3 regions of the Streptomyces subrutilus genome follow, and region 3 is predicted to be linked to each of the others. Evidence: riboswitches for the same ligand, from Rfam matches in the RefSeq annotation. Region 3 holds a riboswitch; each other region holds the start of a gene.
What was found. A riboswitch is a leader RNA that binds a small molecule or an ion and turns the genes downstream of it on or off. The one in region 3 is predicted to bind cyclic di-AMP.
Positions count from the first base shown of each region.

Region 1: another riboswitch for cyclic di-AMP. It lies ahead of CP968_RS19990 (transglycosylase family protein); the one in region 3 lies ahead of CP968_RS08750 (M23 family metallopeptidase).
Region 2: another riboswitch for cyclic di-AMP. It lies ahead of CP968_RS06260 (LysM peptidoglycan-binding domain-containing M23 family metallopeptidase); the one in region 3 lies ahead of CP968_RS08750 (M23 family metallopeptidase).

Region 1 is NZ_CP023701.1:4,538,830-4,546,541, forward strand. Features, by position in the region: gene CP968_RS19970 (nucleoside triphosphate pyrophosphohydrolase) at 1-867, shown strand, start outside; gene CP968_RS19975 (globin domain-containing protein) at 857-2,074, opposite strand; gene CP968_RS19980 (cytochrome P450 family protein) at 2,205-3,479, shown strand; gene CP968_RS19985 (transglycosylase family protein) at 3,582-4,655, shown strand; cyclic di-AMP (ydaO/yuaA leader) riboswitch at 4,933-5,105, shown strand; gene CP968_RS19990 (transglycosylase family protein) at 5,109-5,816, shown strand; gene eno (phosphopyruvate hydratase) at 6,093-7,379, shown strand; gene CP968_RS20000 (FtsB family cell division protein) at 7,472-7,712, shown strand, end outside.
Region 2 is NZ_CP023701.1:1,443,446-1,451,157, reverse strand. Features, by position in the region: gene shc (squalene--hopene cyclase) at 1-472, shown strand, start outside; gene CP968_RS06280 (phosphorylase family protein) at 472-1,137, shown strand; gene hpnH (adenosyl-hopene transferase HpnH) at 1,143-2,174, shown strand; gene CP968_RS06270 (aspartate aminotransferase family protein) at 2,171-3,604, shown strand; gene CP968_RS06265 (tyrosine-protein phosphatase) at 3,625-4,443, opposite strand; cyclic di-AMP (ydaO/yuaA leader) riboswitch at 4,753-4,925, shown strand; gene CP968_RS06260 (LysM peptidoglycan-binding domain-containing M23 family metallopeptidase) at 4,930-5,931, shown strand; gene CP968_RS06255 (SGNH/GDSL hydrolase family protein) at 6,095-6,880, shown strand; gene CP968_RS06250 (MBL fold metallo-hydrolase) at 7,094-7,712, shown strand, end outside.
Region 3 is NZ_CP023701.1:2,049,693-2,057,404, reverse strand. Features, by position in the region: gene CP968_RS08765 (DNA gyrase/topoisomerase IV subunit A) at 1-408, opposite strand, end outside; gene CP968_RS08760 (M16 family metallopeptidase) at 600-1,955, shown strand; gene CP968_RS08755 (M16 family metallopeptidase) at 1,976-3,343, shown strand; cyclic di-AMP (ydaO/yuaA leader) riboswitch at 3,527-3,686, shown strand; gene CP968_RS08750 (M23 family metallopeptidase) at 3,699-4,499, shown strand; gene CP968_RS08745 (GntR family transcriptional regulator) at 4,678-5,355, shown strand; gene CP968_RS08740 (HPr family phosphocarrier protein) at 5,600-5,881, opposite strand; gene CP968_RS08735 (bifunctional acetate--CoA ligase family protein/GNAT family N-acetyltransferase) at 6,067-7,712, shown strand, end outside.

The DNA of each region.
Region 1 (7,712 bases), 2.5 Mb from region 3:
GAGGTGGCGCACGCGGCCCCGGACGCGGCCGCGCTGGTCGAGGCGTGCGCGGGCGGCCGCACGGTCGTGGTGCTGCCCGGCGGCGAGGGGGACCGGCGGCTGACCGACGGGCTGGCACGGCTGGCGGGCTCGGGCCGGGCCGCCATGCCCGACCTCGAACTGCTGCCGGGCTCCTACGACCTGCCGGGCGCGCGCCTGCTCGACCTGGTCCAGGTGATGGACCGGATCCGGCGCGAGTGCCCCTGGTCCTCCCGGCAGACCCACCGGGGCCTGGCCAAGTACGGGATCGAGGAGGCGTACGAACTCGTCGAGGCCATCGAGGACGGCACCCGGGCGGAACTGCGCGAGGAACTGGGCGACGTGCTCCTCCAGGTCGTCTTCCACGCCCGGATCGCCGAGGAGTTCCGAGCGGACGCGGCGGACGACACGGACGCGGGGGACGAGGCGGACGACGGTGACGACGGGGGCTCCGGCGAAGGGGCGTTCTCCATCGACGACGTGGCCGCGACCCTCGTGGAGAAGCTGGTCCGGCGCCACCCGCACGTCTTCGGGGACGCCGAGGCGCACACCCCGGACGAGGTGAAGGCGCACTGGCTGCGCACCAAGGCGGTCGAGAAGCAGCGCGCGTCCGTCACCGACGGCGTCCCGCTCGGCCAGCCCGGCCTCGCGCTCGCGGCCAAGCTCGCCGGCCGGGTCCGTACGGCCGGCCTGCCGGTGGAGCCGCCCCGCGGCGAGGGCGTCGGATACGAGCTGCTGGCGCTGGCCGCGCGCGCCGAGGCGGCGGGCACCGATCCCGAGACCGCGCTGCGCGCGGCGGCCCGTGCCTACCGGGACGCCATCCGGGCGGCCGAGGGCCTCACTCCGTAGCCGGGCCGCCGCCCCGGGGCGCACGGCCCGAGGGGTTGTGCCACTGCGGCGCCGGGGGGTCGATGAACCACTCCCCGAAGCCCAGCGGGCGCCCGTTCGCGCCCTGGCCGCGGCCCGCGGCGGGCACGGAGTCGTGGAAGGTCCGGTCGGCGGGGGCGCCCAGCCCCGCCAAGAGGTGCGCGGTCTCCTGCACGAACGGGGCCGGCCCGCTGAGGTAGACGTCCTGGTCGGGCCACCGGCCCCGGTTGCCGAGCGCGGTGGCCAGCCGGTCGGTGGCCTGGTTGCGGTGGCGTCCGGGCGCGGGCGTGATGTAGGTGACCGCGAGCCAGGGGCAGGTCCCGGCGTACGCGTCGATCAGCGGGCGGTCGTAGAGGTGCGCGGCGTCCCGGGCGACGACGAAGAGCCGTACCTCCTGATCGGGAGGGTGCTGTGCCAGCTCCTCCAGCAGGGCGCGGACCGGGGCCCAGCCGGTGCCCGCGGCGATGAGGCTGGCCGGGCGTCCCGCGCGGCGGAAGGTCAGCTGCCCGCAGGCGGCGCCCAGGCGCAGCCGGTCGCCGGGCCGCGTCTCGGCGACCAGGGCGGGGCTGAGCCGGCCCCCCTCGATCCGGCTGACGTGCAGGTCGACCGTGCCGTCGGGGCGGGGCGCGTTGCCGAGGGAGTAGGTGCGCCAGGTGCGCGGCACCCGGTCGCTGCTCACGCTCGCGTACTGACCCGGGAGATGGGGGAAGGGGAGGGCCGGCCGGAGGGTGAGGACGCCGACGTCCTGCCCGTACCGGAGGTGGCGGACCACCTCCGCGTCCCACCAGGGCGGCCCCTCGCCCGCGGCGGCGCCGGCCGTCATCGTGTCGGCGATCAACTGGTAGGCCTCGGCCCAGGCCTTCTCCGCCCGCGGGGTCCAGGCGTCGCCGGCGGTCTCGGCGAGCGCGGCGAGGAGGCTGGCGCCGACCGCCGTGTAGTGCGCGGGGCCGGCCAGGAACTTGCGGTGGTCGCGGCCGAGCTCGCGGAGGTAGGGGAGGAGGGTCTCGTCCTCCAGGTGCCCGATCACGTGGGTGAGCGCGGCGAAGAGCCGGTCGCGCTGGCGCTCCATGTCCTCGGCGGAGGCGGGGAAGAGCGCGCGCATGTCCGGGTTGTGCCAGAACAGGTGCGAGTAGAAGAACTTGACCGCGTGCTCGGCCCTTCTCTCCACCACCGCGAAACTGCTCTTCAAGATCCTCGCATCCACAAGAGCGAAAGTAGGAACGCCGCGGAAGCCGGCGTCAAGTGTGGGCGGATCTACGGACAGCCGCGACGAACCGCCCGAATCGGGTGGCGGGCCGGCGCCGGGATACGGTCCTGGGGTGCATGAGCAGACCCCCGCCACCCCAGCCGACGCTCCCTCCGCCCAGGGCCCGACCCTGTTCGACTGGGAGTTCGCGACCGACCCGTACCCGGCCTACGCCTGGCTGCGCGAGCACGCGCCGGTGCACCGCACCAGGCTCCCGAGCGGGGTCGAGGCCTGGCTGGTCACCCGGTACGCCGACGCCCGCCAGGCCCTCGCGGACCAGCGGCTGAGCAAGAACCCGGCCCATCACGCGGAACCCGCGCACGCCAAGGGCAAGACCGGCATCCCCGGGGAGCGCAAGGCCGAGCTGATGACGCACCTGCTCAACATCGACCCGCCGGACCACACCCGGCTGCGGCGGTTGGTGTCGAAGGCGTTCACCCCGCGCAGGGTGGCCGAGTTCACCCCGCGGGTGCAGGAGCTCACCGACCACCTCATCGACGGGTTCGCGGAGCGGGGCGAGGCCGACCTCATCCACGAATTCGCCTTCCCGCTCCCCATCTACGCCATCTGCGAGATGCTCGGCGTCCCGCGCGAGGACCAGGACGACTTCCGCGACTGGGCCGGGATGATGATCCGCCACGGCGGCGGGCCGCGCGGCGGGGTCGCCCGCTCGGTCAAGCAGATGCGGACCTACCTCGGTGAACTCATCCACCGCAAAAGGGATGATCCGGGCAATGACCTGATCTCCGACCTGATCCGCGCGAGCGACCACGGCGACCACCTCACGGAGGCCGAGGCCACCGCGATGGCCTTCATCCTGCTGTTCGCCGGCTTCGAGACGACCGTGAACCTCATCGGCAACGGTGTCCACTCCCTCTTCATGAACCCGGGCCAGCGCGCCCGCCTCCAGACCTCCCTGGCCGCCGGGGAGCGGGGCCTGCTGGAGACCGGCGTCGAGGAGCTGCTGCGCTACGACGGCCCCGTCGAGCTCGCGACCTGGCGGTTCGCCACCGAACCGCTCACCCTGGCCGGACAGCGGGTGGCGGCCGGGGACCCGGTGCTGGTCGTCCTCGCGGCGGCCGACCGCGACCCCGCGCGCTTCGCCGAACCCGACACCCTCGACCTCGCGCGCACCGACAACCAGCACCTCGGCTACGGGCACGGCATCCACTACTGCCTGGGCGCGCCGCTCGCCCGGCTGGAGGGCCAGACCGCGCTCGCGACGCTGCTGACGCGCCTGCCGGACCTGGAACTCGCCGTACCGGCCGAGGAGCTGCGCTGGCGGGGCGGGCTCATCATGCGCGGCCTGCGCACCCTTCCGGTCCGCTTCACGCCGCGGGGGCGCTGAGCCCCGCCTGACCACGCGTCAGGCGCGGTCCGAACTTGTGACAATCGTTCGAAGGCCGCTAGGTTCTGCCGTTACCCCGCTGTTATGCGAAAGGTGCACCTCATGCGTTCCGGGAACGGCCGCCACAGACGCCCCCGCCAGGTCCCCGCCCTGGTCGTCACCGCAGGAGTCACCGGCTCCGCGCTCGCCCTGCCGCTGCTCGCCGCCACCAACGCGACGGCCGCCGACACCTCCACCTGGGACCGGGTCGCCGAGTGCGAGAGCGGCGGCTCGTGGAGCGCGAACTTCGGCAGCGGCGCGTACGGCGGGCTCCAGTTCACGCAGGAGCAGTGGAAGAACGCCGGCGGCCTCGACTTCGCCGAGCGCCCCGACCTCGCCAGCCGCTCCCAGCAGATCGCCGTCGCCGAACGGGTGCTGGCCGCCCAGGGCCCCCAGGCGTGGCCGCTGTGCGCCGCCACGGCGGGCCTGGCCCAGCAGGGCGCCGCCGCCGAGGTGGACCCCGGCCTGCCCGGCTCCGGCGGTGCGGCGGCCCCCACCCCGAACCGCCCCGACGCCGACGTCCCCGTCACCGGCACCGGTGCGCCCTCCACGGACTTCGGGGCGCCGACCCCGCTGCCGAGCCCGTCCGACCTCCCCGACGGCCCGCTCGCACCCTCCCTCGGACTGCCCGTCATGCCGGCGCCCGACGACCCGGCCACGAGCCCGGCCGACCCGACGGCCCCCGCGGACCCCACCGCCCCGACCGTCCCGGGTGAACCCGCCACGCCCGCGCCGGACGGCTCCACGCCCCCGGCCGACCCGACCGCGCCGGCGGACCCGACCGCGCCCGCGGACCCCACCGCGCCCGCCCCTTCGCCCTCCGGCACCCCCGACCCCTCGGGCGGAGCCACGCCCCAGACGACGACCGGCGCCTCCACCGACCCCTCCGCCCTGCCGTCCGTCCCGGAGGGCAGCGGCAAGCACCGCGGTACCCCGGCGGCCGAGGAGTCCGGCGCGGCTGACGGGGCGTCGGAGCCCTCCTACACGGTCAGATCGGGCGACAGCCTGACCGCCATCGCGTCCGCCAACGGACTCAAGGGCGGTTGGAACGCGCTCTACGAGGCCAACGAGCAGGTCATCGGCAAGGACGCGGACCTGATCAAGCCCGGTCAGAACCTGGATCTAAGCGCGGAATAGCGGCACTTCGGGCACCCGTAAAGCTGCTGATTGTCCGTTTTCTGTAAGTGAGACATGCGTCTCTTCGCTCCAACTGGCGTGTCCCACCCGGCGGCTGCCGCAAACCCCGTCCTCACCTGCGCAAACGTCCCCGCAGGGGGCGCAAGCAAGGGTGGTTTCCCCCCGATGTTGCGCGTTGAACATCGGGGGGAGACCTGTCTACCTTCTGAGTCGCCCGCCACCGCGGGCTCCTTCGACCGCATCGCCGAATCCTGCCGGCGGACGGGGGGAACAGTCGTCGCGTCAAGCGCCGAAGGCAGGAGCGGGGGAACCAAGGTAGGCGCCGGGAGCGGCCGTTGAGAGACGGTCACGCCACCGGCTAGGGGTTAAGCCGTGCGCTAGGTCGCACGGCCGGGCAACTCACTCGCCCGAACCCGACAGCTCACCTCGTAGGCGTCGGTGAGGAGAAACTCCATGCTGCTTTCCGGCAAGGGCAAGCACCGCCGCGGTTCCAAGGCCGTCCGCATCGTCACGCTCGCCGGTGTCGCCGGTGTGGCCGTGGCCGCCCCCCTGATGGCCGCCGGCTCCGCCAGCGCCGCCACCGCGTCCGAATGGGACAAGGTCGCGCAGTGCGAGTCCGGTGGCAACTGGTCCATCAACACGGGCAACGGCTTCTACGGCGGCCTGCAGTTCACGTCCTCCACCTGGGCCGCGTACGGCGGCAAGGCGTACGCCGCGCAGGCCAACCAGGCCAGCAAGTCGCAGCAGATAGCGATCGCCGAGAAGGTCCTCAAGGGCCAGGGCAAGGGCGCCTGGCCGTCCTGCGGCGTCGGCCTGTCCAAGGCCTCCTCCGGCGGCTCCGTCGAGGCCCCGGCCAAGAACCAGCAGAAGACCGAGTCGAAGAAGACCACGCAGGCCGCGCCGAAGAAGGAGACCAAGCGCTCCCAGGCCCCGACCACGCGCTCCGAGCGCTCCGAGGCCCCGGCCCCGACCGCCAAGCCGAAGGCCCAGGCCCCGAAGACCGGCACCGGTTCGTACGAGGTCAAGTCCGGTGACACCCTCGGCACCATCGCCGAGGCCAACGGCGTCAACGGCGGCTGGGAGAAGCTCTTCGAGCTCAACAAGGGCGTCGTCACCGACGCCGACCTGATCTTCCCGGGTCAGAAGCTCCACCTCGGCTGAACGGTGCGGCCCTGACCGCACCCGGCCCCGTCCGTCCCCGCAGGGCCCCCACCGCCCGGCGCGCCTCCCCCCGCGCGCCGGGCGGCGGCGCGTGCCCGGCCGGACCGCGATGATCAAGGGTCCAATGTCCTGGAAGAGGGGTATTCGGGCCCTTTTTCGTCCCAGGACCCGGGCGGTCGGCCGGCCGAGTGCCCGGAGCCGGTTAGGCTCTAAGCGGCAAGGCCATCCCACGGCCTGACACGCCACCGCACACCCAGCGTCACATCCCAGAAGGAGATGCTCGTGCCGTCCATCGACGTCGTCGTAGCCCGGGAAATCCTGGACTCCCGAGGCAACCCCACGGTCGAGGTCGAGGTGGGCCTCGACGACGGCAGCACCGGCCGTGCTGCCGTTCCGTCCGGTGCCTCCACCGGTGCATTCGAGGCCATCGAGCTCCGTGACGGTGACCCCAACCGTTACATGGGCAAGGGTGTCGAGAAGGCCGTCCTCGCCGTCATCGAGCAGATCGGGCCGGAGCTCGTCGGCTACGACGCCACCGAGCAGCGCCTGATCGACCAGGCCATGTTCGACCTGGACGCCACCGACAACAAGGGCTCGCTCGGCGCCAACGCCATCCTCGGCGTGTCCCTCGCCGTCGCCCACGCCGCGTCCGAGGCCTCGGACCTCCCGCTCTTCCGCTACCTCGGCGGCCCGAACGCGCACCTGCTGCCCGTTCCGATGATGAACATCCTCAACGGCGGGTCGCACGCCGACTCCAACGTGGACATCCAGGAGTTCATGATCGCCCCGATCGGCGCGGAGTCCTTCTCCGAGGCGCTGCGCTGGGGCGCCGAGGTCTACCACACCCTCAAGAAGGTCCTCCACACCAAGGGCCTCTCCACCGGGCTGGGCGACGAGGGCGGCTTCGCCCCGAACCTGGAGTCCAACCGCGCCGCGCTCGACCTCATCGTCGAGGCCATCAAGCAGGCCGGCTACGTCCCGGGCAAGGACATCGCGCTCGCGCTCGACGTCGCCGCGTCCGAGTTCTACAAGGACGGCAAGTACGAGTTCGAGGGCCAGTCCCGCTCGGCCGCCGAGATGACCGAGTACTACGAGGAGCTCGTCTCCGCGTACCCGATGGTCTCCATCGAGGACCCGCTGTACGAGGACGACTGGGCCGGCTGGAAGACCCTCACCGACCGTCTGGGCTCCAAGGTCCAGATCGTCGGCGACGACCTCTTCGTCACCAACCCGGAGCGCCTGGCCCGCGGCATCGAGGAGGGCTCCGCGAACGCCCTGCTCGTGAAGGTGAACCAGATCGGTTCGCTGACCGAGACCCTCGACGCCGTCGAGATGGCCCAGCGCAACGGCTTCAAGTGCATGATGTCGCACCGTTCCGGCGAGACCGAGGACGTCACCATCGCCGACCTCGCCGTCGCCGTGAACTGCGGTCAGATCAAGACCGGCGCCCCGGCCCGCTCGGACCGCGTCGCCAAGTACAACCAGCTGCTGCGCATCGAGGAGATCCTCGACGACGCCGCCGTGTACGCCGGCCGCTCCGCCTTCCCGCGCTTCAAGGGCTGAGCCTTCGCCTAGCCTCCGTACGTCCCCGCACTCGGTCCCGTACCGTGTGCGGGGACGTATTGCGTAGTGCGTACCGAGGAGAGGCGGGGTCAATGGCCGGGAACCGGGATCGGTTCTCCACCTTCTCGACCGCGACCAGGCTCAAGCAGCTCGGCGAGCGGACCGCGGCACACGTCTACCGCTCGCAGTCGCGCCGCCAGGTCCGCCGCAGCCGGCTCACCGGCCGCGCCGCGCTCCTGGTCCTCGTCCTCTGTACCCTGGTCGTCGCCCTCGCGTATCCGATGCGCCAGTACGTGTCCCAGCGCTCGGAGATCGCGGAGCAGCAGCGGGCGG
Region 2 (7,712 bases), 610 kb from region 3:
GCCGGAGGGCGGTTGGTTCGGCCGCTGGGGCACCAACTACGTCTACGGCACCGGCTCGGTGGTCCCCGCCCTCACCGCCGCCGGCGTGCCCACCGGACACCCGGCCGTCCGGCGGGCCGTGCGCTGGCTGGAGTCCGTACAGAACGAGGACGGCGGCTGGGGCGAGGACCAGCGCTCCTACCAGGACGCCACGCTGGCCGGCAAGGGCGCCTCCACCCCCTCGCAGACCGCGTGGGCCCTCATGGCCCTGCTGTCGGCCGGGGAGCGGGACGGCGAGGCCGTGGCACGGGGCATCGCCCACCTGGTGGGGACCCAGCACGAGGACGGCTCCTGGGACGAGCCGTACTTCACCGGGACCGGCTTTCCCTGGGACTTCTCCATCAACTACCACCTGTACCGGCAGGTCTTCCCGCTCACCGCGCTCGGCCGCTACCTGTACGGCGAACCGTCCGTCCGCGGCGGGGAGGCCTGATGCCCGCCGACCGGCGGCACGTGGCGGGCGCGGGACCCCCGCTGGTCGTCGCCTGCGCCCTGCGCATCGAACAGGCCGCCCTGCGCAGCGCCGGCCGCGGCGCACCCGAGCGGTTCTCGGTGCTCCGTACCGGCATGGGACCGCGCGCGGCCGAGCGGGCCGTCACCCGGGCGCTGGAGCGGCCCGCCCTGGCCGGGGCGGCCGTCCTGGCCACCGGGTTCTGTGCCGGGCTCGTCCCCGGCATGCACCCGGGCGACCTCGTCGTCGCCGAGGAGACCCGGGACCCCCGCGGGACCGTCGCCTGCACCGGCACGGCCCTGCTCGCCGAAGCACTGGCCCGGGCCGCGCCCGGCCGGACCGTGCACACCGGCGTACTGACCGGAGCCGACCACGTGGTCCGGGGCCAGGAGCGCGCCCACCTGCGCGCCACCGGCGCCGTCGCGGTCGACATGGAATCCGCGGCCACCCTGTGGACCGCGGCCGGGGGCGCCCACGAGCGCGGAGCGCGCCCGGTTGCGGCCGTCCGGGTGATCGTGGACGCTCCGGAGCACGAGCTCGTCCGGATCGGCACCGTGCGCGGTGGAATATCGGCCTTCCGCGTATTGCGTGCCGTACTGCCCGCGTTTTACGAATGGCACCGTTCTTTGCTGCTCCCCAGGAGGTGAGCCAGATGGCCATGCCGCTGCGCCAGACCGTCAGGGTCGGGACCTATCTTCTCGAACAGAAGCTCCGCAAGCGTGAGAAGTTCCCGCTGATCGTCGAGCTGGAACCGCTGTACGCGTGCAACCTCGCCTGCGAAGGGTGCGGAAAGATCCAGCACCCGGCCGGAGTGCTCAAGCAGCGCATGCCGGTGGCCCAGGCCGTCGGCGCCGTGCTGGAATCGGGCGCGCCGATGGTGTCCATCGCGGGCGGAGAGCCCCTGATGCACCCGCAGATCGACGAAATCGTCCGACAGCTGGTGGCGAAGAAGAAGTACGTCTTCCTCTGCACCAACGCCATGCTGATGCGCAAGAAGATGGAGAAGTTCACCCCGTCCCCCTATTTCGCCTTCGCCGTGCACATCGACGGCCTGCGCGAGCGCCACGACGAATCCGTGGCCAAGGAGGGCGTGTTCGACGAGGCCGTCGCGGCCATCAAGGAGGCGAAGAAGCGGGGCTTCCGGGTCACCACGAACTCCACCTTCTTCAACACCGACACCCCGCAGACGATCATCGAGGTGCTCAACTACCTGAATGACGAACTCCAGGTGGACGAGATGATGATCTCGCCCGCCTACGCCTACGAAAAGGCACCGGACCAGGAGCACTTCCTGGGCGTCGAACAGACCCGGGAGCTCTTCAAGAAGGCCTTTTCCGGCGGGAACCGGCGTCGCTGGCGGCTCAACCATTCACCGCTCTTCCTGGACTTCCTGGAAGGGAAGGCGGACTTCCCCTGCACCGCCTGGGCCATTCCGAACTACTCCCTCTTCGGCTGGCAGCGCCCCTGCTACCTGATGAGCGACGGGTACGTGCCCACCTACCGCGAGCTGATCGAGGACACCGACTGGAGCAAGTACGGCCGCGGGAAGGACCCGCGCTGCGCGAACTGCATGGCGCACTGCGGCTACGAGCCCACCGCCGTCCTCGCCACCATGGGGTCCCTCAAGGAGTCCCTGCGCGCGGCCCGGGAGACGATCGGCGGGAACCGGGAAAAGTCGGCATGAGCACGCCGTCGGGCCGGGGGAGGACGCAGGGGGAGGGGGCCGGCCGGGGCCGGGGCTTCGACCTCGGCGCCCTGCTGGCCGAGCGCGGCGGCGAGCGGTACGAGCTGCACGCCCGCCACCTCAACCACCAGCTGCCCCGGATGCTGCACACGATCGGCTTCGACAAGGTCTACGAGCGGGCCGAGGGCGCCCACTTCTGGGACGCCGAGGGCAACGACTACCTCGACATGCTGGCCGGCTTCGGCGTCATGGGCCTGGGCCGGCACCACCCGGTGGTCCGGCGAGCCCTGCACGACGTCCTCGACGCCGGGCTCGCCGACCTGACCCGCTTCGACTGCCAGCCGCTGCCCGGGCTGCTGGCCGAGAAGCTGCTCTCGTACAGCCCGCACCTGGACCGGGTCTTCTTCGGCAACAGCGGCACCGAGGCCGTGGAGACGGCCCTGAAGTTCGCCCGGTACGCCACCGGGAGGCCCAGGATCCTCTACTGCGACCACGCCTTCCACGGGCTCACCACGGGCTCGCTGTCGGTGAACGGGGAGGGCGGCTTCCGGGACGGCTTCGCCCCGCTGCTGCCCGACACGAGGATCGCCCTCGGGGATCTGGCCGCTCTGGAGCGGGAGCTGCGCAAGGGCGACGTGGCCGCCTTCGTGGTCGAGCCGATCCAGGGCAAGGGGGTCCTGGCGGCCCCGCCCGGTTTCCTGCCCGCGGCGCAGGAACTGCTGCACCGGCACAAGGCGCTCCTGATCGCGGACGAGGTGCAGACCGGCCTCGGCCGGACCGGGGACTTCTACGCGTACCAGCACGAGCCGGGCGTGGAGCCGGACCTGGTGTGCGTGGCGAAGGCCCTGTCCGGGGGGTACGTGCCGGTCGGCGCGACCCTCGGCAAGGACTGGATCTTCAAGAAGGTCTACTCGTCCATGGACCGGGTGCTCGTCCACTCCGCGAGCTTCGGCTCCAACGCGCAGGCGATGGCGGCCGGCCTGGCGGTGCTGTCCGTCATGGAGGACGAGGAGGTCGTGGCGAACGCCCGGGCCACGGGCGACCTGCTGCGCGGCCGGCTCGCCGCCCTCGTGGACGACTACGAGCTGCTGTACGAGGTGCGCGGGCGCGGGCTGATGATCGGCATCGAGTTCGGCCGGCCGTCGTCGCTGGGACTGCGCTCGCGGTGGACCGTGCTCCAGGCGGCCCGCAAGGGGCTCTTCGCCCAGATGGTCGTGGTCCCGCTGCTCCGGAAGCACCGCATCCTCACCCAGGTGTCCGGAGACCACCTGGAGGTGATCAAGCTCATTCCGCCGCTGATCGTGGACGAGGCGGACGTGGAGCGGTTCGTCGGGGCCTTCCGCGAGGTCATGGACGAGGCGCACGGCGGGTCCGGGCTGATGTGGGACTTCGGCAGGACGCTGGTGAAGCAGGCCGTCGGCAACCGGTGACGGCGGCCCGCTCCGGCGGGTCAGTCCAGCAGCCGTGCGCGCAGCCGGTCGAGGGCCTCGGGCGACAGCCCGAGGCCCTCCGTCAGGTAGGACGGGACGCCGCCCCACCGTTCGTCGATGGTGTCGAAGGCGGCGGTCAGGTACGCGGCGCGGGCGTCGAACAGCGGGGCGAGCAGCTCCGCGACCTCGGGGGCGCGCGTCTCCTGCGTCTCGCCGCTCCGGCGGACCCGGTAGCGCCGGTGCGGGGCGTTGGACTCCAGGTAGTCCGCCACGATCGCCTCCCGCTCGACGCCCAGCGCGAGCAGGGTGACGGCGATCGACAGGCCCGCCCGGTCCTTCCCGGCCGCGCAGTGCATGAGCGCGGGGACGCTGTCGGCGGCGAGCGCGCGCAGCACGCGGCCGTGTTCGGCGGTGCGGTTCGCGATGATCGAGCGGTAGGAGTGCGCCATCCGGGCCTCGCCCTTCCCGTCGCCCAGGAGCGAGCGGAGCCGGGCCAGGTCGCCGTCGCGGACCAGCTTCCAGAACTCCCGGCCGTCGGCCGGGTCCGAGAGCGGGATGTTGACGTTCCGCACCCCGGTCAGTTCCACGTCCGGGCCCTCCAAGGCGTGGTCGGCGTCGTTGCGGAAGTCGAAGACGGTGTGGAGCCCGAGCGAGTTGAGGAACTGTGCGTCGGTTTCGGTGGCATGTGCCAGATGTCCGCTTCGGAAGAGTCGTCCTGGCCTGACCCTCCGTCCGTCGGTCGTGGGCAGCCCGCCCACGTCGCGGAAGTTCCGCACTCCGGCCAGTTCCGGTTCCGGTTGCGGCAGTCCCTGCGGGGTCGGGGGTATCTGCTGGGTCACGTGAACTCCTCCGCATCGTCGTCGGTGTCCGAATTACACTACTTGGCAACAACTTGCCATATCCGGAGGCGAGATCGGGCCCTCCCCGTGAGCCAGATCATACGGTGACCGTGAGTGCCTGATCGGCAAAGCCGAATGGCCCGGCCCGGGCGGTTGTTGGCGGTCGGGAATGGACGGAGGGTGACGGGAATTCAGCGGCTTCCACACACCTGGGATTCCGTCAGGAAATTCGTGGCTTGTTACCCGGCACCTCGCTCGATTACCTTCGCGATCGATCCGGGTGGACCGCCTAATCCTGCCGCCTCCCGGAAACCGCACCCGACTATTCGCGCGCGGCAGGAGCGGGGGAACCAGGTAAGCCGCCGTCCACGGTGTTCGCACCGGGACGGCTCGGGGTGAAGCCGTGCGCGTTCCCCGCGCGGACGGCCGGACATCTCCAGTCCGAACCCGACAGCTCACCTCGCAGGCGACGGAGAGGAATCCGCCATGCCCGCAAAGGGTAAGCACCGCCGCCCCAAGTCCCGCTCGCTGTCCCGCGGTTTCGCCGTCGCCGGCACCGGCGGCGCCGCCCTCGCGCTGCCGCTGCTGGGGGCCACCGGCGCCCAGGCGGCCGGTGCTCCGGCCGCCGCCCCGTCGCTCGCCCCGGCCGCGGCCGTCGCCCCGGCCGCACAGCTCCCGTCCCTACCGCAGGCCGTCCCCGCCGCCCGGGCGGCGGCCGCCCCGACCGTCTACACGGTCGTGGCCGGCGACTACCTCTCCAAGATCGCCGCCGACCGCAGCCTGACCGGCGGCTGGCAGCAGCTCTACGCCGACAACCGCGCAGCCGTCGGCAGCGACCCCTCCCTGATCCACCCGGGCCTGCGCCTGACCCTCGGTGCGAAGGGCGACCGGGCCGCCGCTCCCGCCCCCGCGGAGAAGCCGGCCCGGACCGCGCAGAAGCCCGCCGAGACCCGTACGTCCGGCGGCGCCGCCGAGCAGGCCGCCCCCGCCCCGAAGGCCGCGCCCCAGGCCCGGCCGAAGGCGACGCAGAAGCCCCGGCCGCAGAACGGCGAGAGCGCCACCGGCACGGGCGCCGTGACCGCCGCCGGCTTCGTCGCCCCCGTCGGCGGCGGCATCTCGACCCAGTACCGGGCCAGCGGCGCCATGTGGTCCTCCGGCTACCACACGGGCGTCGACTTCATCGCGAGCTCCGGCACCACGGTCAAGGCGGTCGGCGCGGGCACCGTCGTCTCCGCCGGATGGGGCGGCGCGTACGGCAACGAGGTCGTCATCCGGCACGCGGACGGCAAGTACTCCCAGTACGGCCACCTCTCCTCCCTGTCGGTCTCGACCGGCCAGAGCGTCACCGCCGGCCAGCGCATCGGACTCTCCGGCTCGACCGGCAACTCCTCCGGCCCGCACCTGCACTTCGAGATCCGCACCGGCCCGTCCTACGGCTCGGACATCAGCCCGCTGGCCTACCTCCGCTCCAAGGGCGTCAGCCTCTGACGGCACCCGCCGCCGGAGCGCGCGCACGCGGCGGGCCGGGACCCGAGGGGGGTCCCGGCCCGCCGCGTACGTATTCCTTATCCAGCGGGTGGTATAGATCACGGTCCGTCAAGCCCTGGTTACGTTGGCGTAGGTCGGGCGTCGGGGTGAAGGATGGTCCTTCGTGGCAGCGACGACGACGACACTCAAGACCATCGGCTCGTACGCGGCGATCGGGGACAGCTTCACCGAAGGCGTGGGCGACCCGGGGCCCGGGGGCTCCCCTCTCGGCTGGGCGGACCGGCTGGCCGTGCTCCTGGCCGACCAGCGCGACGAGCACGACTTCCGCTACGCGAACCTGGCCGTGCGCGGCCGGCTCCTCGACCAGATCGTGGCCGAGCAGGTCCCGCGGGCCAAGGCGCTCGCGCCCGACCTGGTGACCTTCTGCGCGGGCGGCAACGACATCATCCGGCCGGGCAGCGACCCCGACCGCGTGGCCGAGCGGTTCGAGGCGGCCGTCGCCGACCTCACCGGGTCCGTCGGCCTTGTCATGATCACCACCGGCTTCGACACCCGGGGCGTCCCGGTCCTGCGGCACCTGCGCGGCAAGGTCGCGACGTACAGCGCCCACGTGCGCTCCATCGCCGACCGCTACGACTGCCCGGTGCTCGACCTCTGGTCGCTGAGGTCCGTACAGGACCGCCGCGCCTGGGACACCGACCGGCTCCACCTGTCGCCCGAAGGGCACACCCGGGTCGCGCTGCGCGCCGCGCAGGTGCTCGGGCTCCGGGTGCCGACCGACCCCGACCAGCCGTGGCCGCCGATGCGGCCGCGCGGTTCGGTGGACGCGACCCGGGACAACATCCAGTGGGCCCGCGAGCACCTGGTGCCCTGGATCGGGCGGCGGCTGCGCGGCGAGTCGTCCGGGGACCACGTGGCGGCGAAGCGCCCGGACCTGATGCCGCTGTAGCGACCGGCGCACAGGGGCGGCAGGGGACGCGGGCGCGGGCCTTCGACCCGGGGCGACGGGCCGGCCCGCGGCGCGGTGCGCGGGTCCTTCGGCCCGGGGCGGAGCGCGACACGCGGGGGCAGACGGCCCGGAGTGGAATCCTCCGGGGCCGACGTGCGTTGGGATGGGGGTAGACGTCCACGATCCCGTGTCCCCACCGTTCCAGGAGGCGCCTTGTCCGGCTCCCGTCCCTTGCGTCCACGGCTGCGTGCCCTGCGGCCCGAAGCCTTCGGCGCGGACCCGTCCGGAGCCCGGCTGGAGCGCATCCGCCGCTCGCCGAACTTCGCCGACGGCGTCTTCCAGAACCCGGTCGGCGCGCGGACCCGGCCCTCCGGGTCCATGACCGAGTTCGCGAAGATCTACTTCCACAAGGAGCAGCGGCTGCGGCGCAACCCCGGCGCGCCGATCCCCGTCTACCCCACCACCCTCGCGGAGCTGGCCAAGCCGCCCGCGACCGGGCTGCGCCTGACCTGGATGGGGCACTCCAGCGTGCTCGCGGAGATCGACGGCCGCCGGGTGCTGTTCGACCCGGTGTGGGGCGAGCGCTGCTCCCCCTTCCCCTTCGCCGGCCCCAGGCGCCTGCACCCCGTGCCGGTGCCGCTGGCCTCCCTGGGCGCGGTCGACGTGGTGGTCATCTCCCACGACCACTACGACCACCTCGACCTGCCGACGATCAAGGACCTGGCCGGTACGGACACGGTCTTCGCGGTCCCCCTCGGCGTCGGCGCGCACCTGGAGCGCTGGGGCGTCCCGGCCGACCGGGTGCGCGAGCTGGACTGGAACGAGAGCACCC
Region 3 (7,712 bases):
GCACTCGGTGTAGCGCATGGCCGCGGGCGGGTCGTCGTTGCCGAGCGAACCGAAGTTGCCGTGCCCGTCCACCAGCGGCAGCCGCATGGAGAACGGCTGCGCCATGCGCACCAGGGCGTCGTAGATCGAGGCGTCGCCGTGCGGGTGGAGCTTGCCCATGACCTCGCCGACGACGCGGGCGCACTTGACGTACCCCCGGTCGGGGCGCAGGCCCATCTCGTTCATCTGGTAGACGATGCGGCGGTGGACCGGCTTCATGCCGTCCCGGGCGTCGGGCAGGGCGCGGGAGTAGATCACCGAGTACGCGTACTCGAGGAAGGAGCCCTGCATTTCGTCGACGACGTCGATGTCGAGGATCTTCTCCTCGAAATCCTCCGGCGGCGGGGTCTTCGTGCTGCGGCGGGCCATCGCTGCGCGGCTCCTTAACCAAGAATGATGGGGTGCTGGGGGTCTGACGCGGACCATTGTGGCCCGAGCCGCCGACAACGCCGACTCCGACCCAGGTGTGACCCGGGAACTTCTCCGGCTGTCGACGCGCTTGCATACAGTGGCAGGTCTGACGGAAATCTCTGCATCGCGATCGAAGGGACCACATGCCCATGGGTCACACGGCCACAGCCCAGGCCGGCTCCGGCGGCCTGACAGCGACCGAGCACCGGCTGGCCAACGGCCTGCGCGTGGTGCTGTCCGAAGACCACCTGACCCCGGTCGCCGCGGTCTGCCTCTGGTACGACGTCGGCTCGCGCCACGAAGTCAAGGGGCGCACCGGTCTGGCTCACCTCTTCGAGCACCTGATGTTCCAGGGCTCGGCGAGCGTACCGGGCAACGGGCACTTCGAGCTGGTCCAGGGGGCCGGCGGCTCCCTCAACGGCACCACCAGCTTCGAGCGCACCAACTACTTCGAGACGATGCCGACCCACCAGCTGGAGCTCGCGCTCTGGCTGGAGGCGGACCGCATGGGCTCGCTGCTGGCCGCCCTGGACGAGGAGTCCATGGAGAACCAGCGCGACGTCGTCAAGAACGAGCGCCGCCAGCGCTACGACAACGTGCCGTACGGCACGGCCTTCGAGCGGCTGACGGCCCTCGCGTACCCCGAGGGCCACCCGTACCACCACACCCCGATCGGCTCCATGGCCGACCTGGACGCGGCGTCCCTGGAGGACGCCCGCCACTTCTTCCGCACGTACTACGCGCCCAACAACGCGGTGCTGTCGGTCGTCGGCGACATCGACCCGGAGCGGACGCTCGCCTGGGTCGAGAAGTACTTCGGCTCGATCCCGGCGCACGACGGCAAGCAGCCGCCGCGCGACGGCGCGCTGCCCGACGTCATGGGCGCCGAGCTGCGCGAGGAGATCGTCGAGGAGGTGCCGGCCCGCGCCCTGATGGCCGCCTACCGGCTCCCGCACGACGGCACCCGGGAGTGCGACGCCGCCGACGTGGCGCTCACCGTGCTCGGCGGCGGCGAGTCCTCGCGGCTCCACAACCGCCTGGTGCGCCGCGACCAGACGGCCGTCGCGGCCGGCTTCGGCATGCTCCGGCTGGCCGGGGCGCCCTCGCTGGGCTGGCTGGACGTGAAGACCTCCGGCGGGGTCGAGGTGCCCGACATCGAGGCGGCCGTCGACGAGGAGCTCGCGCGGTTCGCCGCCGAGGGCCCCACGGCCGAGGAGATGGAGCGCGCCCAGGCGCAGCTGGAGCGCGAATGGCTGGACCGGCTCAGCACGGTGGCCGGCCGCGCCGACGAACTGTGCCGCTTCGCGGTGCTGTTCGGCGACCCGCAGCTCGCCCTGACCGCCGTCCGGCGGGTGCTGGCCGTCACCGCGGAGGAGGTCCAGGCCGTGGCCGCGGCCCGGCTGCGCCCCGACAACCGCGCGGTGCTGGTCTACGAGCCGCTGGCCGCACCGGACGCGGCAGCCGGGACCGACGAGAACGACGAGAACGAAGGGGCGGAGCAGTGAGCGACACCGCAGCCGTCACGATGACCTTCCACCCGCGCCCGGAGGCCGGCGAGCCGCAGCCGTGGGCCTTCCCGGCCCCCGAGCGCGGTGAGCTGTCCAACGGCCTGACCCTGCTGCGCTGCCACCGCCCGGGCCAGCAGGTGGTCGCGGTCGAGATCAACCTCGCCGCCCCGCTCGACGCCGAACCCGAGGGCCTGGACGGCGTGGCGACCATCATGGCGCGCGCCCTGTCCGAGGGCACCGACAAGCACTCCGCCGAGGAGTTCGCCGCCGAGCTGGAGCGCTGCGGGGCCACCCTCGACGCGCACGCCGACCACCCCGGCCTGCGGGTCTCCCTGGAGGTCCCGGCCTCCCGGCTGCACAAGGCGCTCGGCCTGCTCGCCGAGGCCCTGCGCGCCCCCGCCTTCGCCGACGCCGAGGTGGACCGGCTGGTCCGCAACCGGCTCGACGAGATCCCGCACGAGCTGGCCAACCCGCAGCGCCGCGCCGCCAAGCAGCTCTCCAAGGAGCTGTTTCCGGCCACCCTGCGGATCTCCCGCCCGCGCCAGGGCACCGAGGAGACGGTCGCCCGCATCGACTCCGCGGCCGTGCGGGCCTTCTACGAGGCCCACGTACGCCCCGCCACCGCCACCGCGGTGGTCGTCGGCGACCTGACCGGGATCGACCTGGACACCGTCCTGGCCGACACCCTGGGCACCTGGACGGGCGACTCGGCGGCCCCCCGGCCGGTGCCGCCGGTGACCGCCGACGACACCGGCCGCGTGGTCATCGTGGACCGGCCCGGCGCGGTCCAGACGCAGCTGCTGATCGGCCGGATCGGCCCGGACCGGCACGACCGCGTCTGGGCCGCCCAGGTGCTCGGCACGTACTGCCTGGGCGGCACCCTCACCTCCCGCCTGGACAAGGTGCTGCGCGAGGAGAAGGGGTACACCTACGGCGTGCGCGCCTTCGGGCAGGTGCTGCGCTCCACCGCCGACGGCAAGGGCGCCTCGATGCTGGCCATCAGCGGCTCGGTGGACACCCCCAACACCGGCCCGGCGCTGGAGGACCTCTGGAAGGTGCTGCGCACCCTCGCGGAGGGCGGTCTGACCGACGCCGAACGCGACGTGGCGGTGCAGAACCTGGTGGGCGTGGCCCCGCTCAAGTTCGAGACCGCGGCCTCGGTCGCCGGCACCCTCGCCGACCAGGTGGAGCAGGAGCTGCCGGACGACTACCAGGCGCGGCTCTACGCGCAGTTGGCCGAAACCGGCACGGTCGAGGCGACGTCGGCGGTCGTGAAGGCCTTCCCGGCGGACCGGCTCGTCACGGTCCTGGTGGGCGACGCGGCGCAGATCGAGGCGCCGGTCCGCGCGCTCGGGATCGGCGAGGTGAGCGTGGTCGGCAACTGACGTCCGCGCGAGGGGTCCTGGCCGCACGTCGGCCGGGGCCCCTTTTGTCTGTTTGGTGGCGTCGTTGCTTTTATGTGATGTGGCGTAGGTAACAAAAGCCTACGTCTGTTTGGTGATCCGCTCATGATCCGCCTAGCGTCGGCCGTGCTGTTCGTCAGTTGTGCCCGCCGCACCCGCGGCACCGGACAGCGATCGCCGAGTCCCCGTCAGGCGCGAGCCTGGGGAGCCGGGGACCCACACAAGTCCCTGGGGTGAATCGGGCCGCCTCGCAAGAGGAAGCCCGTAGGAGACCTTCCTGCTCCGAACCCGTCAGCTAACCCGGTAGGCGAGAGGGAAGGAAAGGATCGACCCCTTCATGGCGTTTGGCAGCACCCCCGCCGGCTCCGGCAAGCACCGCGGCGGTAGCCGTCTGAGCCGCAAGACCGCCGGTTACGCCGGCATAGCCGCCCTCGCGACCACCGGTGTCGTCGGGGCCGTCGCAGCTCCGGCGTTCGCAGCGGACAACACCCAGCACGCCATCCCGGACGCCGGGTACAACGCGGTCGTCGTCGCCGACGACCTCGCGGGCGAGATCCAGAACCAGGCCGCCTCCCAGCAGCGCGCGGCCGAGCACGCCGCCGCGCAGGCCCAGGCCGAGGCCGAGGCCAAGCAGCGCGCCGCAGAGGCCAAGCGCCTCGCCGAGGCCAAGGCGAAGGCCGAGCGCGACGCGGCCGAGCGCGCGGCCCGCGAGGAGGAGCGCAAGCGCCTCAACACCTTCGTGGCCCCCGTCGACGGCTCCTACGTCAGCACGCAGTACCACGCGGGCGGCGGCATGTGGTCCTCCGGCAGCCACACCGGCATCGACTTCCACGCCGCCGAGGGCACCTCCGTGCACGCGGTCGGCGCCGGCACCGTGGTCGAGGCGGGCTGGGGCGGCGCGTACGGGAACAACGTCGTCATCAAGCACAACGACGGCACCTACACCCAGTACGGGCACATGCTCTCGCTGAGCGTCTCCGTCGGCGACAAGGTCACCGCGGGACAGCAGATCGGCCGCTCGGGCTCCACCGGCAACTCCAGCGGCCCGCACCTGCACTTCGAGGCCCGCACGGGCGAGCAGTACGGCTCGGACATCGACCCGCTCGCGTACCTGCGCTCGCACAACGTCAGCCTCTGACCCCCGGGGCGCACCCCCCCCGCTTCACCGAAGACCCCGGCTCGCACCGCGAGCCGGGGTCTTTTGCGAACGTTTCGCTTTTCCGGCCGCTCTCGGAAATTGTCGTGTGTTGCAATAGAGTCGCAGCACGAAGCGACGGCATCCGGTACGGGAGTCGGAAATAGGCGGAGGTTCGGTCTTGCGTATTCCTGCGCACGCGGTATGCACGGCAATCCGCGACGACATCGTCTCCGGTGTCTTCGAGCCGGGCGGACGGCTGACCGAGGAGGTGCTGGCCCGCCGGTACGGCGTCTCGCGCGTCCCGGTCCGCGAGGCGCTGCGCACCCTGGAGTCCGAGGGGTTCGTGACCACGCGCCGGCACGCGGGCGCCTGCGTGGCCGAGCCGACCGCGCAGGAGGCGGCCGACCTCCTGGAGGTGCGGACGCTGCTGGAGCCGCTGGCGGCGGCCCGGGCGGCCCGGCGGCGCACCGAGGCCCACCTGAAGGTGCTGCGCGGGCTGGTCCGGCTGGGCCAGGAGCGGGCCAGGCGGGGGCAGGGGGAGGATCTGCGGGCGCTGGGCGGGTGGTTCCACGAGACGCTGGCCCAGGCCTCCGGCAGCCCCGGTCTGATCGCGCTGCTCACCCAGCTGCGGCACAAGGTCGCGTGGATGTACGTGGTCGGGGCCCCGGCCCGGCCGGTGGAGTCCTGGGCGGAGCACGGCGCGATCGTGGACGCGGTGGCCCGCGGGGACGCGGAGCGGGCCCGGGCCCTCACCGCGGCGCACGCGGACCGCGCCGCGGCGGCGCACCGGCCGCGGCCCCGGCCGGCGGTGAGCGGTTCGCAACCTGCCGTAAACATTCCGAGTGGCCGTCATTAACAAGGGCCGTATACAAAGAGCGGTGTCCGTGCGCCGCCGTATCAATTCCCGGGCGCTGTGAATTCGGTCCGCACGCGGTGCGCATTCGGCGGCGAGGGGAATGTGTGCGCCGGATTCGGTATTCGTATGCGCGCGGCGGGTCGAATCGGCGCGCGGCGTCACGTCCGTGCGGCACGACGAAGCCGCGGCCCCCGAGCGGGGGCCGCGGCTTCGTCGTGCGGGCGGGTGGCTCGAACCCGAAGGGTCAGACGGTCTCGGGGAGCTCTTCGAGACCCTCGGCGACCAGCTTCGCGAGGCGGTCCAGCGCGGCGTCCGCGCCCTCGGCGTCGGAGGCGAGGACGACCTCCTCGCCGCCCTGGGCGCCCAGGCCCAGGACCGCCAGCATGGAAGCGGCGTTGACGGGGTCGCCGCCGGCCTTCGCGATGGTCACCGGGACGCCGGAAGCGGTCGTCGCACGGACGAAGATCGAGGCGGGACGAGCGTGCAGGCCCTCGGCCCAGCCGACGTTGACGCGGCGCTCTGCCATGGTGATGCCCTTCAGGTTCTTACGGTTGTCTAGACCAGTCTCTCACGACGTCCCGAATGCTCCAGACCGACTTTCGGCCCGGATCCGGCGCCGTTCGACCTTCCACAGCTTGCACTGGTTTGCCCCGGGTCGCCTAACGCGCCGCGCGCACGCGGCCCGGCCGCCGGCCGCCGTAAGGTGGCCCCATGACCACCGAGTCGGACCCCTCGTACCCGGCCCACTGGGAAGCCGACGTCGTCCTGCGCGACGGCGGCACCGCCCGGATCAGGCCCATCACCACCGAGGACGCGGGCCGCCTGGTCAGCTTCTACGAACAGGTCTCCGACGAGTCGAAGTACTACCGCTTCTTCGCCCCGTACCCGCGCCTGTCCGACCGGGACGTGCACCGCTTCACGCACCACGACTACGTGGACCGGGTCGGCCTCGCCGCGACCACCGGCGGGGAGTTCATCGGCACCGTCCGCTACGACCGCATCGGCTCCGACGGGCGGTCCGCGACCGGCCCCTCCGACGAGGCCGAGGTCGCCTTCCTCGTCCAGGACGCCCACCAGGGCCGCGGCGTCGCCTCCGCGCTCCTCGAACACATCGGAGCGGTCGCCCGCGAGCGCGGCATCCGCCGGTTCGCCGCCGAGGTGCTGCCCGCCAACAACAAGATGATCAAGGTCTTCACCGACGCCGGCTACCAGCAGAAGCGCAGCTTCGAGGACGGCTCCGTCCACCTCACCCTCGACCTCGAACCCACCGCCGAGTCCCTCGCCGTCCAGCGCGCCCGCGAACAGCGCGCCGAGGCCCGCTCGCTCCAGCGGCTGCTGGCCCCCGGCTCGGTCGCCGTGATCGGCGTCAGCCGCTCCGGCGGGGGCGTGGGCGCCGCAGCCCTGCGCAACCTCCGCGACAGCGGCTTCCACGGCCACCTCTACGCCGTGAACGAGGAGGCCGCCACCGACCTGCTCGACGGCGTCCGCGCCTACCGCAGCGTCGAGGCCATCGGGGCCCCGGTCGACCTCGCGGTGGTCGCGGTCCCCGCGGACCGGGTGCCGCAGGCCGTGGCCGCCTGCGGAGCGCACGGCGTGCAGGGGCTCGTGGTGCTGTCCGCCGGGTACGGGGAGAGCGGCCCGGCCGGCCTCGCCCGCCAGCGCGAACTCGTCCGCCAGGTGCGCTCGTACGGGATGCGGCTGATCGGGCCGAACGCCTTCGGCATGATCAACACCGCGCCGGAGGTCGGGCTCAACGCCTCGCTGGCCCCCGCGCCCATGCCGGCCCGGGGCCGGATCGGCCTGTTCACCCAGTCCGGGGCCATCGGGATCGCCCTGCTCTCCGCCCTCCTGCGCCGGGGCGAGGGGCTGTCGTCCTTCGTCTCCGCGGGCAACCGGGCGGACGTCTCGGGCAACGACATCCTCCAGTACTGGTACGAGGACGAGGCCACCGACGTCGGCCTGCTCTACCTGGAAACCCTCGGCAACCCGGGCAAGTTCACCCGCCTCGCCCGCCGGACCGCGGCCGTCAAACCGGTCGTCGTGGCCAAGGGCGGCCGCCACACCCCCGCCGGCCACGTCGTCCCCGGCACCCGGCTGCCCGAGGCCACCGTCTCGGCCCTGCTGCGGCAGGCCGGCGTCATCCGGGTCGACACGGTCACGGAGCTGGTGGACGTCGGCCTGCTGCTGGCCTCCCAGCCGCTCCCGGCCGGGCCCCGGATCGCGATCCTCGGCAACTCCGAGTCCCTCGGCGTCCTCACCTACGACGCCTGCCTCGCCCAGGGGCTGCGCCCGCTGCCCCCGCGCGACCTGACCACCGCCGCGGCCCCGGACGACTTCCGCGGGGCGCTGGCGGCCGC